2 regions of the Azospira sp. MPR-LB4 genome follow, and region 2 is predicted to be linked to the other one. Evidence: predicted binding sites of a transcription regulator. Region 2 holds the regulator's gene; the other holds the start of a gene.
The links. Region 2 encodes HrcA, which represses chaperone genes, less so after heat shock. Its sites were predicted from a motif close to TNTTAGCACTCNNNGNCNNNGAGTGCTAANA; they were not measured.
Positions count from the first base shown of each region.

Region 1 (3,407 bases), 1.7 Mb from region 2:
ATCGTCAATACGGCCAGCCGTTGCGGCTTCACGCCCCAGTATGCGGGTCTGGAGGCCCTTTACCGGCGCTACCGGGAGCAGGGCCTGACGGTGCTGGCCTTTCCCTGCAACCAGTTCGGCGCCCAGGAGCCGGGCAGCGCCGAGGAGATCGCCAGTTTCTGCTCCCTCAACTACGACGTCAGCTTTCCCGTCTTCGCCCGTATCGAGGTCAACGGTCCCCAGGCCGATCCGCTCTTCCGCTGGCTCAAGCAGGAGCAGCCCGGCTGGCTCGGCACGGCCGCGATCAAGTGGAATTTCACCAAGTTCCTGGTGGACCGGCAGGGCCGGGCGGTGGGGCGCTATGGGCCCATGACCAAGCCGGAAGCCCTGGCCCGGGCCATTGAGGCCCGCCTGGCGCTGCCGTGAAGCACCTCCTCCTCTGGGTGGCGCTGTGCTGGGGCCTGACGGCCTGCTCGCCGCCCCAGCCTTTTCACCATACCGATCTCAGCGGTGCCACCTTCGCCGCCGAGTTCCCGCGCGCCCTGGCGGACCAGGGCGGCCAGCCCCGGCGTCTGGCGGACTTCCGCGGCCGGGTGGTGATCCTCTTCTTCGGCTACACCTCCTGCCCCGATATCTGCCCCACCGCCCTGGCCCGCTTCGCCGCGGTGCGGGAGGCCCTGGGGGAGGAGCGGCAGCGGCTGCAGGTGTTGTTCGTCACCCTGGACCCGGAGCGGGACAGCCCGGCCCGCCTGGGCGAGTACGTCACCTGGTTCGACCCGTCCTTCCTCGGCCTGTGGGGCGACCGGGAAACCCTGGCCCGGACCGTGGCCGAGTTCCGCATCACCGCCGTGCGCCAGGAGGTGGGCGGCGGCCTGGGCTACACCCTGGATCACACGGCCGGCGCCTACGTCTACGATCCCCGGGGACGGCTGCGGCTCCTCATTCCGGATAACGCCCAGATGCCCGCCGTGGTGGCGGACCTGCGCCGGTTGCTGCGTGAGGACTGAGCCGGGGCCGCGGTCGGGCAAAGGATCGGGCAAAGGATCGGGCAAAGAAAAAGGCCGGCCCCTGACGGGAGCCGGCCTTCTTGCCGCGGGATGCCGGGCGTTCAGGCTGCCAGCAGGCCCTTCATCTTCTGCAGGGCCTTGACCTCGATCTGGCGGATGCGCTCGGCGGAAACGCCGAATTCGGCTGCCAGGTCGTGCAGGGTGGCCGGGTTTTCCTCGTCCAGCCAGCGGGCTTCGACGATGCGCCGGCTGCGCTCGTCCAGGCCGGCCAGGGCCTGTTGCAGGCCGTCGCTCTGCAGCCGGTCGTATTCCCGGGCTTCCAGCACCTGGGTCGGCTCGGCGGCACTGTCGGCCAGGTAGGCGATGGGTGCCACCCGGTTGTCGTCCTCGTCATCCGGCGAGCCGTCCAGGGCCAGGTCGCGGCCACCCATGCGGGTTTCCATTTCCACCACTTCCTCGGCCTTGACCCCCAGCTTGTAGGCGATCTCGTCCACTTCGGCCGGGGTCAGGGTGTCGCTGCTGGCCTTGAGGCTGCGCAGGTTGAAGAACAGCTTGCGCTGGGCCTTGGTGGTGGCCACTTTGACCAGGCGCCAGTTCTTCAGGATGTATTCGTGGATTTCAGCCTTGATCCAGTGCATGGCGAAAGACACCAGACGCACGCCGCGGCTGGGGTCGAAGCGCTTCACCGCCTTCATCAGGCCGATGTTGCCTTCCTGGATCAGGTCCGCATGGGGCAGGCCGTAACCCAGGTAACCCCGGGCGATGGCGATGACCAGACGCAGATGGGAGAGCACCAATTGACGTGCAGCATCCACGTCGTCTTCCTCGCGGAGACGGCGGGCCAGGGCGAATTCCTCAGCCTCGCTCAGCATCGGGAAGCGCCGAGCCGCCTGGATGTAGGCATCCAGGTTGCCTACCGCAGAGGGCAGGCCATGAGACAGGGTCAAAGCTTGGGTCATAGGGTGGGTCCTCCTTGAACTTCTTGTGCACAGTTTAGCACTCACGTCAGTAGAGTGCTAACGGGGCGAAAAGTTCAGCCAACCATTATAAGAATCAAGGTGTTGAGCGTCTTGCCGGCCTGGGGCCGGCAAAGAAAAACCCGGCCCCGGGCATGTGCCTGGGGCCGGGTTCCGGTGGCCTCGCTGCGGGCGGGCTTACTTGGACTTGGTCAGCTGGCCCAGGTCGCGCACGGCGCCCTTGTCGGCGGAGGTGGCCATCAGGGCGTAGGCCTGCAGGGCCTTGGAAACGACGCGGCCCCGTTCTTCCGTGGGCTTCCAGGCCTTGTCACCCTTGGCGTTTTCCTCGGCGCGGCGCTTTTCCAGCTCGGCATCGGAGACCGCCAGATGGATGCGGCGGCCGGGGATGTCGATCTCGATGGTGTCGCCGGTGCGCACCAGGCCGATGGCGCCGCCCTCGGCCGCTTCCGGGGAAGCGTGGCCGATGGAGAGGCCGGAGGTGCCGCCGGAGAAGCGGCCGTCGGTGAGCAGGGCGCATTCCTTGCCCAGGCCGCGGCTCTTCAGATAGCTGGTGGGGTAGAGCATTTCCTGCATGCCGGGGCCGCCCTTGGGGCCTTCGTAGCGGATCACCACCACGTCGCCGGCCACCACTTCGCCGCCCAGGATGGCGGTGACGGCGGAATCCTGGCTCTCATAGACCTTGGCCTTGCCGGTGAATTTCCAGATGGATTCATCGACGCCGGCGGTCTTCACGATGCAGCCGTCGAGGGCGATGTTGCCATGCAGGACGGCCAGGCCGCCTTCCTTGCTGTAGGCGTGGGCCACGTTGCGGATGCAGCCGTTGCTGCGGTCCTGGTCCAGCTCGGTGTAGCGGCGGTCCTGGCTGAAGGCGGTCTGGGTGGGAATGCCGCCGGGGGCGGCGCGGAAGAATTCCAGGGTGCGCTGGGAGCCGGCGCGCTGCACGTCGTAGGTGTCGATGGCTTCGCCCAGGGTGTGGCAGTGCACGGTGGGGGTGTCGCGGTGGATCAGACCGCCGCGGGACAGTTCGCCCAGAATGGCCATGATGCCGCCGGCCCGGTGCACGTCCTCGATGTGGTAGTCCTGGGTGGCCGGGGCCACCTTGCACAGGCAGGGCACCTTGCGGGAGATGGCGTCGATGTCGGCCATGGTGAAGGTGACGCCGGCTTCCTGGGCGGTGGCCAGCAGGTGCAGCACGGTGTTGGTGGAGCCGCCCATGGCCACGTCCAGGGCGAAGGCATTCTCGAAGGCCTTCTGGTTGGCGATGGAGCGGGGCAGCACGGAGGCGTCGTTCTCTTCGTACCAGCGCTGGGCCAGACGCACGATGCGGCGGCCGGCTTCGAGGAAGAGGCCCTTGCGGTCGGCGTGGGTGGCCACCAGGGTGCCGTTGCCGGGCAGGGACAGACCCAGGGCTTCGGTCAGGCAGTTCATGGAGTTGGCGGTGAAC
Region 1 is NZ_CM179521.1:2,673,865-2,677,271, forward strand. Features, by position in the region: gene AC3QLZ_RS12560 (glutathione peroxidase) at 1-405, shown strand, start outside; gene AC3QLZ_RS12565 (SCO family protein) at 402-986, shown strand; gene rpoH (RNA polymerase sigma factor RpoH) at 1,088-1,945, opposite strand; gene ilvD (dihydroxy-acid dehydratase) at 2,141-3,407, opposite strand, start outside.
Region 1: a site for HrcA is predicted at 1,978-2,008, ahead of rpoH (RNA polymerase sigma factor RpoH). Genes of this name have one in related genera too.

Region 2 (3,407 bases):
AGCAGGCGGCCGGTCTTCAGGCATTCGCAGTGGTAGGGGTCCCCCAGTTCCAGGGTGCGTTTGGGGACACCGTGGAAGCTCAGCATGAGACGGTAGGAAGGGCCGGGCTGGCCGTTCTCCGCCCAGTACTGGCGCACGCTGGCGGCCAGGGCGGCGATGTAGCCGGGATGGTCGTGGAAATTGCGCACGGCGCGGATTTCCGGCTGGTTGCGGCTCTGCTGCAGCCAGGCGTAGGCCGCATCCAGGGCGGTGGCCGAGGTGCTGCCGGCGTACTGGGGATAGAGGGGCAGCAGCAGGATGCGGGTGCAGTTCTGCTGCTTCAGCCGCTCCAGGGCATCGGCCACGGAGGGCTGGCCGTAGCGCATGGCGTAATCCACCACCAGGCGGTGGCCGGCCTGGCCCAGGGCGCCCTTGAGCAGCTTGGCCTGGCGTTCCGTGTGTACCCGCAGGGGCGAGCCTTCGGGCAGCCAGACGGAGGCGTACTTGGCCGCCGACTTGGCGGGGCGGGTGTTGAGGATGATGCCGTTGAGGATGGGCCACCAGATGAGGCGGGGAATCTCCACCACCCGGGGGTCGGAGAGGAATTCCTTGAGATAGCGGCGCAGGGCCGGCGCCGTGGGGGCGTCGGGGGTGCCCAGGTTGATCAGCAGAACCCCGGTCTGGGGGGCGGTGCCATGCTTGAATTCGGGTTCCGGACGGAAAAAGGGCATCAGGTATTGGCCTGGTAGGTAAGGGCGGAGGAGAGCAGCTTGGCGGTGATGTCTACGATGGGGATGACCCGCTCGTAGGCCATGCGGGTGGGGCCGATGACGCCGACGGAACCCACCACCTGGCCATTCACCTCGTAGGGGGCGGTGACGACGCTGCATTCGTCCAGGGGCGCCAGGCCCGATTCGCCGCCGATATAGATCTGCACACCGTCGGCGTTGTTGGAGATGTCGAGCAGGCGCACCAGGCCGGTCTTCTGTTCGAAGAGGTCGAACAGCTCCCGCAGCCGCTTCATGTTGGAGGAAAGTTCCTCCACTTCCAGCAGGTTCTTCTCGCCGGAGATGACGTACTGGCTGGCGCTGTCGTTCAAGGCCTGGTTGCCGGCCTCCAGGGCCGAGGCCATGAGGATCTTCAGGTCGTCCTGCAACTGCTGAATTTCGCCGGTGAGGCGCTGGCGGATTTGGTCGAAGTCCAGGCCGGCGTAATTGTGGTTCAGGTAATTGGCCGCCGTTGTCAGCTCCGACGGCGAGTAGGGCCGTTCGGTGAGCAGGATGCGGTTCTGCACGTCGCCGTCGGTGGTGACGATGATGAGCAGGATGCGCTTTTCCGAGAGGCCGAGAAACTCGATCTGGCGGATGGTCGGCGTCTTGCGCCGCGGCGTCACGACGATGCCGGCAAACTGGGTCAGTTCCGAGAGCAGGTGGGAGGCGTTGCCGATCAGCTGCTGGGGCTGGGTCTGGATCAGCTGCCCTTCCATCTCGTGGATCTGGTTTTCCTGCAGGGGCTGCACCGCCAGCAGGCTGTCCACGAACAGGCGGTAGCCCCGGGGCGTGGGAATGCGGCCGGCGGAGGTGTGGGGGCTGGCGATGAAACCCTGTTCCTCCAGGTCCGCCATGACGTTGCGGATGGTGGCCGGCGACAGGTCCAGCCCGGAGAAGCGGGAGAGGGCGCGGGAGCCCACCGGTTGGCCTTCGGCGATGTACCGTTCGACCAGGGTCTTGAGCAGGATGCGGGCGCGGTTGTCGAGCATGAATCGATTTTACCGAAAATCGCCGGGGCCGCCAGGAGTTGCATCCGCGCCGTGCCGCCGGGGGCGGGGGGTTTTGTGGTTTAATGCGGGCCATGAAAGGCTCCGGTCACCATTCCCCTTCGCGTCCCATGGCACTTCCCCGCACCATTGCCCTGATTGGCAAATACCACAGCCCGGAAATTGCCGAATCCCTGCGTTCCCTCGGCCAGTATCTGAGCGAGCGGGGCGTCTCGGTGCTGGTGGAGGCCGATACGGCCGCCAATGTGGGGGAAAGCCGCTGGATGACCGGCGATTTCCAGTTCATCGGCGCCCATGCCGACCTGGCCATCGTCCTCGGCGGCGACGGCACCATGCTCAATGCCGCCCGCCACCTGGCCCGCTACAAGGTGCCCCTGGTGGGCGTGAACCAGGGTCGCCTGGGCTTCATGACCGACATTGCCCGCTGCGACATGCTGTCCTGCATGGAAGACCTGCTGGACGGCCGCTTCGTGCCGGAGGAGCGCCTGATCCTGGACGCCGAGGTGATCCGGGACGGCAAGGAAGTCTGCGCCAACCAGGCCCTCAACGACGTGGTGATGGACAAGGGCGCCATCGGCCGCATGATCGAATTCGAGCTGTTCATCGACGGCGAGTTCATCTACAACCTGCGGGCCGACGGCCTCATCATCTCCACTCCCACCGGCTCCACCGCCTACGCCCTCTCGGCCAACGGCCCCATCCTGCACCCGACCCTGGGCGGCATCGCCCTGGTGCCCCTCTGTCCCCATTCCCTGACCAACCGGCCGATCACGGTGTCGGACCGCTGCGAGATCGAGTTGCGGGTGATCCAGTCCGCCGACGCCCGGGTGCACTTCGACGGCCAGGTGGCCTTCGACATCCGTCCCGACGACTGCGTGCGCATGCGCCGCTCCGCCTACAACGTCTGTTTCCTGCACCCGCCCGGCTACAGCTACTTCGCCATGCTGCGTCAGAAGCTCCACTGGAGCAAACGTCCCAAGGGGCCCTGAACCATGCTGCAACGTCTGAACATTCGCGATTTCGTCCTGGTGGACCGGCTGGAGCTGGATTTCCAGGGCGGCTTCGGCGCCCTCACCGGCGAGACCGGCGCCGGCAAGTCCATCCTGGTGGACGCCCTGGCCTTCGTCCTCGGCGAGCGGGCCGACAGCGGCCTGCTGCGGGCCGGGGCCGAGAAGACCGAAGTGGGGGCCGAGTTCGACATCCGTGCCCTGGCCGAACTGAAGTCCTGGCTGGCGGAGAACGACTTCGCCGCTGACGACGACCTGCTGCTGCGCCGCATCCTGGATGCGGGCGGCCGTTCCCGGGCCTACATCAACGGCTCTGCCGCCACCCTGCAGCAACTGCGACAGGCCGCCGAATGGCTGGTGGACATCCACGGCCAGCACGCCCACCAGTCCCTGTTGCGGGGCGAGGCCCAGCGCCAGCTGCTGGACGCCCATGCCGGCCATGCCGACCTGGCCCGCAGCGTCGGCGAAGCCTGGCGCACCTGGCGCGACGCCCGGGATTCCCTGGACGCGGCAGCCGAAGGCGGCGAAGCCCTGGCCCGGGAGCGGGAACAGCTGGAATGGCAGGTGCGGGAACTGGAGACCCTGGCCTTCTCCGCCGACGAGTGGGAAAGTCTCAACCAGGAACACAAGCGCCTGGCCCATGC
Region 2 is NZ_CM179521.1:957,568-960,974, reverse strand. Features, by position in the region: gene hemH (ferrochelatase) at 1-710, opposite strand, end outside; gene hrcA (heat-inducible transcriptional repressor HrcA) at 710-1,738, opposite strand; gene AC3QLZ_RS04360 (NAD kinase) at 1,867-2,745, shown strand; gene recN (DNA repair protein RecN) at 2,749-3,407, shown strand, end outside.